Regions from separate parts of the Clostridioides sp. LIBA-6822 genome, predicted to be linked through region 2. Evidence: riboswitches for the same ligand, from Rfam matches in the RefSeq annotation. Region 2 holds a riboswitch; each other region holds the start of a gene.

What was found. Region 2 has a riboswitch for cobalamin ahead of ACTG48_RS16800 (ABC transporter substrate-binding protein). Riboswitches for the same ligand answer to the same signal wherever they lie in the genome.
Region 1: it holds a riboswitch for cobalamin, as region 2 does, so the genes downstream of both, ACTG48_RS02260 (energy-coupling factor ABC transporter permease) here and ACTG48_RS16800 (ABC transporter substrate-binding protein) in region 2, are expected to answer to the same signal.
Region 3: it holds a riboswitch for cobalamin, as region 2 does, so the genes downstream of both, ACTG48_RS19305 (cobyric acid synthase) here and ACTG48_RS16800 (ABC transporter substrate-binding protein) in region 2, are expected to answer to the same signal.

Annotation. Positions count from the first base shown of each region.
Region 1 covers NZ_CP196995.1:396,479-400,777, forward strand. The annotation lists gene ACTG48_RS02255 (vWA domain-containing protein) at 1-1,667, shown strand, start outside; cobalamin riboswitch at 1,800-1,992, shown strand; gene ACTG48_RS02260 (energy-coupling factor ABC transporter permease) at 2,177-2,929, shown strand; gene ACTG48_RS02265 (energy-coupling factor ABC transporter substrate-binding protein) at 2,919-3,203, shown strand; gene cbiQ (cobalt ECF transporter T component CbiQ) at 3,206-3,904, shown strand; gene ACTG48_RS02275 (energy-coupling factor ABC transporter ATP-binding protein) at 3,897-4,299, shown strand, end outside.
Region 2 covers NZ_CP196995.1:3,531,862-3,536,160, forward strand. The annotation lists gene ACTG48_RS16790 (ABC transporter ATP-binding protein) at 1-449, opposite strand, end outside; gene ACTG48_RS16795 (FecCD family ABC transporter permease) at 452-1,477, opposite strand; gene ACTG48_RS16800 (ABC transporter substrate-binding protein) at 1,550-2,680, opposite strand; cobalamin riboswitch at 2,909-3,093, opposite strand; gene ACTG48_RS16805 (dihydrodipicolinate synthase family protein) at 3,232-4,125, opposite strand; gene ACTG48_RS16810 (fumarylacetoacetate hydrolase family protein) at 4,207-4,299, opposite strand, start outside.
Region 3 covers NZ_CP196995.1:4,071,508-4,075,806, forward strand. The annotation lists gene ACTG48_RS19300 (cobyrinic acid a,c-diamide synthase CobB) at 1-954, opposite strand, end outside; gene ACTG48_RS19305 (cobyric acid synthase) at 994-2,508, opposite strand; cobalamin riboswitch at 2,624-2,802, opposite strand; gene ACTG48_RS19310 (histidine phosphatase family protein) at 2,858-3,472, opposite strand; gene cobS (adenosylcobinamide-GDP ribazoletransferase) at 3,493-4,266, opposite strand; gene cobU (bifunctional adenosylcobinamide kinase/adenosylcobinamide-phosphate guanylyltransferase) at 4,276-4,299, opposite strand, start outside.

The DNA of each region.
Region 1 (4,299 bases), 1.2 Mb from region 2:
CATCAAAAGAAATAGGTCTATATTTTGCAATAATTGCAGGAGCTAGAAGAAAGTATGTAGATTGGGATATAGTTAAAAAATATCTTACAAATAGAATTAGAAAAGGATATGACAAAGATATTATATTGGGTCTAATTCAAGTTATATTAAATACAATAGTTGAAGAAAAAGCCATTAAAGATAGGCCAGGAATAGAAGATATAAGAAGAAATGCTTATAAAGATATTGTTTCACGTTTTACCAAAATACACAACGACAATATTATGGATAAAATTAAATATGCATTTGTACTTTATAATATGGACAAGCATCCAGCATTAGACAGTTTGACTAGAAGAATAGTTAATGACATAAGGAATGTAGATACAAATCAAGATATTATGGCGATTTTAAAAGCATTAGATGTTATATATTTAACTTATTTTGAATATATATTAAATGGAGAAGAAAGTAGTTCTACATATGATGAAAATAATGTAAAAGATGTTGAAGTAAACTTTGATACATTTGCTGACTTTATGTATGAAGAACTTTATAGTGAAGAAGAAGAAAATATTATTGAAAGTGATATAGATTCTATATCTTCATCTATGCTTGTAGAAGGAGTGGGAGATTTTGAAGATTCTCAATCTAGTAATTCAGCAGATAGAGTTATATATGTTGATGAAGAGACTGCAAATAAAATATATTCAAAGATAGAACATTATTATGGAAAAACTTATTTGAGTAAAGGTGAAATTAAGAAGATTGAAACACAAAACTGTAGAAATGTTCATGAAGGGTGTAGAATCCACTTTACGGATGGAGTTCTTAGAAGTGAGTGTAATAATGTATTCCAACTAAAATATGTAACAAGACAAAAAGAAAATAATTTAGGAAAATTTAGAGAACATGCTAGAATGTATAGACAGCAGATAAAAAGATTAAAAGAAAGTTTAGCTAGAATTTTAATAGAAGAAAATGCTAAAACTAGAGTGTACTCTGATTGTGGCACTATATTAGCAAATAGAGCTTGGAGAGTGGGTAGAAGTAATAATAATAAAATATTTTATAAAGATATAGAAAATGAAAAAGGGAAATATGTTATTGATATATTATTGGATGCAAGTGGTTCTCAAAGTAGAAATCAAGGAAATGTAGCAATTCAGGCTTATATAATAGCAAATGCTCTAACAGAAGTTGGTATACCAAATAGAGTTATGGGATTCTCTAGTTTTTTAGACTATACAATATTAAAAAGATTTAAAGATTATGATGATAGTTTAAAAAATAGTGAAAATATCTTTGAATACTTTTGTGCGGGTAATAATAGAGATGGTTTAGCTATAAAATCCATATGTAGTGGTCTAATAAATAGAGATGAAGAAAATAAAATTTTGATAGTTCTTAGTGATGGAAGACCAAATGATGTAAAGATAGGAAAAAATAGTGAGAGAACCTTAAGAGGAGAAAAAGCTTATAGAGGTATAATTGGTTTGAGAGATACAGCAAATGAAGTAAGAAAGGCTAGAAAACAAAATATATTGGTATTAGGAGTATTTACAGGGAAAGAATCAGAGCTTGAAGCTGAAAGATTAATATATGGAAATGATTTTATATATTCAAAAGATATAACTAGATTTTCTGATGTGGTTTCAATGTATTTGAAGAAGATAATTAGAAATTAATTAAAGTTGTAAAAAATAATTTATATACATAAAAATATAAAAACAAATAAAATCTGTAAAAAATGTAGAAATTTTCACAGAAAAGGTATACAATGATTTATATAGAAAATGATTTAAGAATAATTTAAAAATTAAATATATAATATTATAGGTTCTTCAAGCAAGATTAATAGGGAAAAAGGTTAAATTCCTTTACAGCCCCCGCTACTGTGATGCAGACGAAACTTTTGTTAGCCACTATGATGATATATTTTTATATTTCATGGGAAGGAAGAGGAGTAGGAAGAAGCTAAGTCAGGAGACCTGCCTAAAATATTAAAGTAATTTCTTCGGGGATGGAGAAAGTTTCTTATAATAATTATACAGATATGTTTATTTTATGTGTTTGTATTTGGATTGTCAAAAATTAGAAGCCTAACCATCGAGTTAGGCTTTTTTATTTTTAAAATAAATCAGACATGTATTATTTATATTTTAATTATTAGAAAAGGGAGAGAGGGGATAGTAAAATGAAACAAAATATCAAATTAGGGGTTATAGCTGCACTTATGTTAATCATTTTAACTCCAGTTACATCAAATGCAATGCACATAATGGAAGGGTACTTACCAGTAAAATGGTCTATAGCATGGGGCGTTATATTTATACCATTTTTCTTAGTAGGACTAAAATCGATAGGAAAAATAGTAAAGCAAGACCCTAAAAAGAAAGTATTATTAGCACTATGTGGAGCATTTGTATTTGTGTTGTCAGCACTAAAAATACCTTCAGTAACAGGAAGTTGTTCACATCCTACTGGAGTAGGTCTTGGAGCAATAATGTTTGGACCAAGTGTAATGTTTGTTCTTGGAACTATAGTTTTAATATTCCAAGCATTACTATTAGCGCATGGAGGAATAACTACTTTAGGAGCTAATGCTTTTTCAATGGCTATTATAGGACCAATTATATCATTCTTAATATTTAAAGCATTAAAGAAAAAAGACGGAAATAATGCAATACCAGTATTTCTTGCAGCAGCAATAGGAGATTTGGCTACATATACGATAACTTCGATACAGTTAGCACTGGCTTTTCCAGACCCATCAGGTGGAGTGATGGCTTCAGCAATTAAGTTTTTAGGAATTTTCTTTATGACTCAAATACCAATAGCAATAGCAGAAGGTATACTTACTGTAATTGTATATAACTTAGTTACAGAAAATGGAGAAAAAAGCATACTAGAAAATAATGATAAAGGAGTTAAAGCTAATGAGTGCTAAAACAAAAACGAAAACTAATATATTACTACTTTTATTAGTAGTGGCTCTTATTATATTCCCATTACTTGTTAACTCAGGTGCTGAATATGGAGGAGCAGATGGTGAAGCTGAAAGTGAAATTACTAAAATAAATCCAGATTATGAACCATGGTTTAGTAGTCCATATGAGCCACCAAGTGGAGAAATAGAAAGTTTATTATTCTCTGCACAAGCGGCATTAGGTGCAGGTGTAATAGGATACATATTAGGTGTTCAAAAAGGAAAGAGAAGTTAATTATGCTTATAATTGATAAATATGCATATACAAATAGATTAAGTAAAGTAAATCCAAATAAAAAAGTAGCCATAGGAGTAATCTTTCTGATTGCTTCTATGGTAATAAAAAATATATTTGTTTTAAGTGGAATTATGATTTTAATGAGTATTTTAGTTGTTTGTGTGGCTGGAATAGATTTAAAGAATTATTTAAAATTACTCAGAATACCAATGTACTTTTTATTTCTTAGTATAGGAATAACTCTTGTAAATATATCTTTTAATAAGGCAGACTTATTATACAGTTTTAAAATTTTTAGTTTCAATGTAGGAATATCAAAAGCATCTATTGACATGTCTATTCACGTGTTATTTAGAGCTATGTCTTGTTTGACTTGTGTGTATTTTTGTATACTTACAACACCTTTTAATCAATTAATATTCTTCTTTAAAAAAATGCATTTGCCTGATACTTTTGTTGAATTATCAATGTTAATATATAGGTTTATATTCATATTTTTAGAGGAATTCTCAGAAATATATAAATCACAAGAACTAAGATTTGGGTACATAAATTTAAAAACTTCATATAAATCCTTAGGAATTCTTGGAAGTATGCTGTACAAAAGACTTATGACAAGGTATGATGATATGTGCATATCATTAGACATAAAATTGTATGATGGTAAATTTCACATAGTAGGGGATAATGATGTTTAAAATAAATAATTTAACTTATCAATATGAAAAGAATGCTAATGCATTATTAAACATTAATATGGATTTCTCAAAGGGAAATGTTATAGGTATAATAGGTTCAAATGGTTCAGGAAAATCAACATTATTTATGAATTTAATGGGTATATTAAAACCTACATCTGGAGAAATTCTTTTTAAAGAAGAAAAATTAAAATATGATAAAAAAAGTTTGTATAATCTTAGAAAAAATGTGGGTATTGTCTTTCAAGACCCAGAAAAACAAATTTTCTATTCAAAAGTATACGACGATATAGCATTTGCAATGAGAAATATTGGTATAGATGAAAAAACAATTAAAGAGAGAATAAACAAAGCTCTAGTAGCTGTTAATGGAATAGATTTTATAGATAGACCAG
Region 2 (4,299 bases):
CTTGCAACTAATACTTTTTGTTTTTCTCCATCACTTAGTTCGTCAAAATATCTTTTCTTTAAATGTAATGCATCTACAGATTCTAATGCTTCATCTACCAGTATTAAATCTTTTTTGGATAGGTTACCAAAAAATCCTGTATATGGATACCTTCCTATATTAACTATATCTTGTACAGTCATTAAATCACCTAATAATCTATTTGTAAGCACTAAAGCCATTTTTTTCGATAATGACTTTCTTGATATATGATTTACATCTATGTCATTTAGATATATCTCCCCTTTTATTGGCGTTATAAGTTTAGATAAAGACCTTAATATAGTAGTTTTTCCAGCTCCATTACTTCCTAAAAGACATAATATCTCTCCATTTTTCACCTCTATATTTATATCACTCACAACTACTTTTTTATTATATCCTACACTTAAATTATTAGTTTTCAACATATCTAAGCCCTGTCCTTCCTTTTCATCAATAGCATTACTACAATTGGTGCTCCTAATAAAGATGTTATTGTGCTTATTGGTAATTCTATTGGCGACAGAATTACTCTTGATATTAAATCACAAAGAGCTGTAACTATACTTCCTAAAAAAATTACCACTGGTATTAGTACTCTATTATCTGATGTCTTAAATATCAATTTTGAAACTTGTGGTACTGCAAGTCCAATAAATCCTATAGGTCCTGCAAATGCTGATACTATTGCTGCTAGTATACTAGATATAAATACTACCAAAAATCTAAAAAATTTTATATTTATACCAATACTTTTAGCATATTCTTCTCCTAATAAAAAAGCATTTAGAGGTTTTATTATAAAGATACTCATTAAAAGACCTAGAACACCAATCAATATAAGTATCTCTACTTTTTCCCAGGTAAATCCAGAAAAACTTCCCATAGACCAAACAGTGAATTCCTTTAATTTTTCACTATTTGCAAATGATTGTAGTACATTAGTTATACCACTACACACATATCCAGTCATAATTCCTATTATTAAAAGAGTCGTTATATTCTTTACCTTACTTGCAAATAAAATGACTACAGACATTACAATCAAAGCTCCTATAAATGCTGCCACAAATATACTCATTGAAGTTATATTTTCAAATCCTAATGTATATCCACCCAAAATCATAAGTGCTACTGATAAAGTAGAACCTGAAGATACACCTAATATATATGGTTCAACTATTGGATTCTTAAAAAATATCTGTAGTAAAATTCCTGATACTGCTAAACAAGCTCCACCCACCATAGTTGCAAGTACTCTTGGAATCCTTATGTTGTATATTATTTTATAGTGTTCTGTATTATCCATACCTCTTAATACAACATCTATTATTTCTTTAAACTCAATTTTTACAGATCCAAATGCTACACACACTAAAAAAGTAAGTATCATACCTATAATTAGTCCTATAAATATTGTAGTATTCTTTATTCTCATTTTATTGATAAAATCCATTTATATACCCCTCTTAACAAATCTATATTAACTAAAATCCATAAAACTCATCTTTTAGTGTCGTATTATATATTATTTATCATAATTTATATAATGTTTAATTTTTTCACCTGTAGCTCCTGGATGAAACATCTCAACTAAATCTACTATTAATTCATCAGTCTTATCTACTGATTGATAATAATCTGGAGCAAATACCCACAAGTTACCATTTTTTACAACATCCAAATCAGCCAATACAGGTGCACTAGATTTTATAGACTCTAAGTTTGGTGCATAATCTGAGCTTGATGAGTATACAAATATATCTGCATCCTTTGCAACTTCATGTAGTTGTTCAATACTCACTCTTCCTTCATTTGAATCCATTGAAGCACATGCATTTATTCCACCAGCCATTCTTATCATATTATCTACATATGAATCTTTAGGTGCTACATAAGCATTTCCTTCATATACAGATGCCCATACTACCTTAGGCTTGTTTTTGTTTTTTATTTTTTTACTTACTTCTTCTATCTTTTGTACTGTCTTATTTAATTCACTAGTGGCTATATCTTCTTTATCATAAAATGCAGCTATTAAGCTTGTCCATTCCATTCTTCCAAATGGATTTTGCTCTTTATATTCATTATCTACAACATAGTTAAGTCCTAATTCTTTTAGTTTATCAATAAATTTTGTATCAGCTTCTGATAAACCACTACTAACTATAGTTAAATCAGGGTTTAAATCTACTATTTTTTCATAATCTGGTGCTAAGTTTGAACCAACATAATGTATCTTTCCGTCCTTCATCAAATCTTTAATTTCTTTGATAGTCCAATACTGTTCCTCTGTTGTTACTGCTTTTATGCTATCTAGCTCACCTATTGTTCTTAGAGAACAAGCTTGTGTTGTAGATGCTATTAAGACATTATCTACAGGTGTTCTAACTATATTAGCATTTTTATACTTTTCAGGAACTTCAATTTTTTTAGGAATTAAAATTAGTTCTCTTTTATCTCCATCAGTTACTTTTTTAATTCCATCCTCTAAGTCTTCAACACTAAACCCACTTGCATATTTTAATTCTAACTTCTTACCACTACTAACTTGTGCATTCTCTTTATCATTTTTACTACATCCTATAAGACCTCCTACTAAAAGAACTATCATAATACTTAGAAAAAATTGCTTTAAAACATTTACTTTAAATTTCATCTCTTTCACTCCAATATTTTATTTTTTATAAGTGGTTAAAAATTCTAATAACATATACTTTTAAAATATATCTCATTAGAACTATATTAAAGTCATCTTTAATAATTATAACCTTTTAATAAAATAAAAAACTTCTCCTAATTTAGAAAGGAGAAGTTTATATATCAATTTTACAAAAAATGAATTGATATTTCATTTTATTATAAATTACAATTTCCACCCTAAATTGAACCTATGTAATACTGGGCAGGTCTTCTGACTCACGGCTTTTCCTCTATCATCCTTCCCAAAACTTTTCATATAAATCTCAGTGGATTTTGATTTCGTATCCGTATACAGTAGCGGGGGCTGTAGTGAATTTACATCACTTTCCCTATTAAACTAATATAGTACCCTAGTATCATTTTATTTAATTTTTATTAACATAATTGTAGTTTATTGTTGACCACTTTGCAAGGTTGATTTAACATATAAAAAAAAGAGTGCTTAAAATGACTATAAAAATCAGTTTAAAACACTCTTTGTTTTTTACTATATATCTAATTAACCAGTTAACATATATTTAATTCATTCATTAGTTTTTTAATCTCATATACTTGATTTTCATTTGGCTTTATAAAAGGTGCAGTCATGTAATCACTCACTTGTAAGCCTCTAATATTCATTGCTTTTTTCATTGCTGGTATAAATGGGTTTGTTATTAAATAAAAATCCATAGCTTTATTTATATATTTTTGAATTTCTATAACCTTATCCATATCTCTATTATTATAAGCTTCTGCCCATTTTGAACAAACTTCTGGAATTAAATTTGATAGACCTCCTATACAACCTGCTCCTCCAGACATTAGATTATGTATAAAGTTTTCATCATAACCACTATATATCTTAAAATCTGGAAACTCTGCTTTCATAGTATTTATTAAATCTCTAGTGTGTCCCATCAAAGTTACTGTATCCTTATAACCAACTATATTTTTATGCTTTCTTACAAGTCTTAATGTAAGTTCTGGACTCAAATCATAACCAGTTCTATCTGGATAATTATATAGATATATTTCAGCTTCTGTATTTTTAGCTATTTCGCTATAAAACAACTCAATACTGTCATCATCAAGAGAGAAATAATAAGGGCTTATTATCATAACTCCATCTGCTCCACTATTATGTGCATAATTTGAAAGCTCTATAGACTCTTTTATACTCATACGGCTTGTACCTATAAACACTTTTACTCTCTTATTAACATGATTAATTACTAAATCTATAAGTTCTTTTTGCATATCCATAGACATATTAAAGAACTCTCCAGTACTTCCCATTACAACTAGGCCATCTACTCCTCCATCTATAAGATGGTCATAGACTTTCTTATTTCCTTCTTTATCTAAATTTCCTTCTTCATCAAATATTGTAACCACTGGTGTCAAAAATTCTGCTTTCATAATTTAAACTCCTAAAATTTATTTTAATATGTTCATTTAATACATTCAGGTTCTGCCTTAACATTACCTATATTAAAACATTTACTTAATGTAATTTCTTAAAATTCCAATACTTTCAACCTCACATTCAATTACATCTCCACTACTCATATATCGAGGAGGTGAAAAACCCAT
Region 3 (4,299 bases), 540 kb from region 2:
TCTCATCGACTCATTTGCTTCTAGTTCTTTTCCAAATATTTCTGGAAAACCTCCTCCAATATAAATATAATCTGAAGTTGGCACTGATGTATCTTCAAGAGGGCTAAAATAATTTACTTCTAATCCAAGTTCTTCTAAAAGCTCTATGTTTTCTTTATAATAAAAATTGAATGCCTTATCATATGCTATAGCTATTGATTTATTATTAACATGCTTTTTTATTCCATTATTCTCTATCAAAGTTTGAAAATCGAAATCACTCTCAAACTCATCACTTTCCGAGATTTCGATTATTCTATCAATATCTATATAACTTTCAATTTCATCAGCTAAAGTATAAAATTTTTCTCTTAGAGATTTCATCTCTACACTAGGAACCAATCCTAAATGTCTAGATTCTAAAGAAAATTTACTATTTGGAGGAAAATATCCCAATACTTCAACATTGCAATATTTCTCTATAGAACTCTTAATTATTTGATAATGGCTATTAGTCTTAACATTATTTACTATGACACCTTTTATATTTACATCTTTATCTAATTCCTTATATCCTAGTACCATAGCAGCACTAGATGCTGCCATAGATTTTCCATTTATAACTAATATAACAGGTGATTTTAACACTTTCGAAGTATGTGAACTTGTACAGTTATCTAAATCTATTCCAAAACCATCATACAACCCCATAACACCTTCTATTACTGAAATATCTGCATCCTTTGAGGACTTATTTACTATATACTTTATTTTTTCGTCATCTAACATATAAGAATCTAGATTTCTGGAATGTCTTCCAGTTATAAAAGTGTGGTATGAAGGGTCTATATAATCTGGCCCTACTTTATATGGCTGTACTTTCATATTTCTCTTGACTAAAGCTTGCATTATCCCTAATGATATTGTCGTCTTACCTACTCCACTACTAGTACCTGCAATTAAAATTTTTTTCATAATACACCTCCTACCTAAATTATAAATACAGAATCATTATTATTTCATAATCTCATATATTTTTTCTATATCTAAATGCTCTCTCAAAAAATCAGCCAATTTATCATATTCTTTATCTTTAAATTCATCAAAAGAGTTTACCTTGCTTTCTAATTCTTGTAGACCTTTTTTCATTCTTATATTATTTAAAATTTTCCTTGTAAAACTTATTTCATCGAAAATTCCATGAAGATAAGTTCCGATTACATTCCCATCTTTATTTATGCTTCCTTCAGTATAATTCACTTCTTCATCCAGTTTTTTTGTTATCAGGTCCAAGCTTCTTACACCATTACCTCGATTTGTAATACCCATATGGATTTCATAACCTTTGACTTTCTTACCTTTAAGGCCATTCATATATTCACCAGTACATTCAACAATAGTAGCTTCTACCTGTGTTGTAGTTTTTTCTTTCTCAAATATTGTTTCTGTATCTAAGAGACCTATACCATCAACTTCTTCAATTTCACTTTCAACATGGTAAGGGTCTTTTAATTTTTTACCTAGCATTTGATATCCACCACATATACCAAATATCAATTTACCCTGACTATATAAATTTTTAATTTGTGACTCAAGACCACTTTTTCTTATATATGTTAAATCATCTATAGTACTTTTAGTTCCAGGTATTATTACCATATCGGGATTTCCTAAAGATTCCCCATAATCTACATACCTAATACTTACATCTTCTTGCGTCTCAAATATATTGAAATCTGTAAAGTTAGACATATGTGGAGTTCTAATTATTTCTATGTGTATATCGCTTTTATTCATTTTTTTCTTGAATCTAGTAGTCACACTATCTTCATCTTCTATTTTTATATCTGTATAAGGAACTACACCTATAACTGGTACTTTTATGATGTCCTCTAACATCTTTACTCCATCTTGTAAAAGCTCTTTTTTGCCTCTAAATTTATTAATTATTACTCCTTTTACTCTTTTTTTCTCATCTTCACTTAATAAAAGCATTGTTCCTACCAGTGATGCAAATACTCCACCTCTATCAATATCTCCAACTATTATTACAGGTGCATCCGCTATTTCTGCCATACCCATATTAGAGATATCTCTATCTTTTAAATTTATCTCTGCATTACTACCTGCACCTTCCATAACCACAATATCATAGGTTGAATTCAAGCTATCAAAGGTATCCTTCAATACATCTACCAATTCCAGTTTATAATCATGATATTGAGAAGATGGCATTTCCCCTATAACCTTCCCTCTTACAATAACTTGACTTTTGTTATTTCCAGAAGGTTTTAATAAAATCGGATTCATATCAGCTATTGGCTCTATTTTCGCCGCTTCTGCTTGAAACACTTGTGCTCTTCCCATTTCTAATCCTTCTTTAGTTATAAAAGAATTTAAAGCCATATTCTGAGATTTAAAAGGAGCAACAGTATAACCATCTTGTTTAAATATTCTACACAACCCTGCTACTAAGATACTTTTACCTACATTAGATGCTGTTCCTTGTAGCATTATTTTTTTCCCCACTTTCTAATCCCTCCTTTTTAAAATTTACTAAAACACAAATAAAAAAAGTCCTAATGCTTCTAAAGATAGGACTTTTATACGTATTAATTAAAAATCTTTCACCCCGAAGACCTCTTGTTTTAAATTAAATTAGGCAGGTATCCTGGCTTAACTTCATCCTACTTCTATAACCTTCCCATCAAATTGACAGTGGTATTTATAGTTTCGTTGGTTTCACAGTAGCGGGGGCTGCAAAGGCATCTAACCTTTTTCCCTTTTAACATATAATTAAGAACCTAATTTTAATCTAATATTCTATTTTCATTGATATTCTTACAGACATATATTATAATACTTAATTTCAATTAAATTATATAAAATCTGTAAAATTCATTTTATCTACTACAGTAAATCCACAATTAACTTCTAAAACCGTAATAGATGCATTATCAATTTTAAAGTTCCAATGATATTTATAACTACCAGAAATCAAATGTGTTATTATATTTCTTATTGTTCCTGCATGAGAACATATAAGTATTGTTTTTATATCTGAATGACTATCATTTTCTAAAATTATATTATCAATCTCTTTTGCCACTCTTTTATAAGAGTCTATAAGACTTTCTCCACTTGGATATCTATAGTTGTTACCTTCTTCTATCATTTTTTCGAATTCTTTGGGATATTTGACTTTAATTTCCTCAAAAGTTATTCCTTCAAAATCACCAAAACTAATTTCTCTTAGAGTTTCTTTTTCTTCTATTTCTATTAACTTTAATCTTGATATTTTTTCTATTGTATCCTTAGTACGTGAAGATGGCGTCGTGTAAATTCTGTCTATATTTTCATGACTTAGATATTTAGTAATTTTATTTATTTGCAATTTACCTTCTTCACTAATACAACTATTTATGTGACCTGATAATCTTCCTTTTTTATTATCATTTGTCAATGCATGTCTTATTAATATTAATCTTATCATATTATCACCACTTTTTAGTTTTAAAAAAACATAAAAATTAACAAATATATATAAATCAAATATACAAGTTCTGAAAGTTCTATTCCACAACCTAATATATCTCCTGTTACTCCATCAATCTTTTTATAAATATGTTTTTTGAATAATATTATAAATATAAAAACTACTATAGCTGAACCTAATATTTTAATCAACACTATATTAGGTAATAAGAATATAAATTTAGTAATAAGAATAACTATTAAAAATGTGTATATTATAGCTGTCATTAACATACTTGTAGTCAATTTTCCTATAAATAAATTTCCCATTCCTTTTTCTCTTGGTGTCACAGTTTTATATGTCAATAACATTACTCCTAATCTTGCAATCATTGGCATAAATATTATAATCCATAATGAGTTGTTACTTATTATATTGTATATGAATCCAACCTTTAATAAAAGTACAAACATAATTGCTAAAAGTGAATTTGTGCCCAATCTTGAATCTTTCATTATTTCAAGCATTTTTTCTTTATCTCTATAACTGTATATTGCATCAAATGTATCTCCTAATCCATCTATATGGAGACCTCCAGTAATTAAAACACCAGCTAAAGTTATTATTATAGAAGCTATAAATGGCTCAAATAATAGTATAGAAATCCATCCTACTAAGTAGGTTAATATGCCAATGACAAAACCTACAAGTGGAAAATATACTATTGATTTATAAAATTCATCATCAAATCCTACATTTAATTTTATAGGTATCCTTGTTAAAAACTGTAGTATTAAAATAAATCTTTTCATAGATACATACTACTCCTTTATTTTCATGGGTAT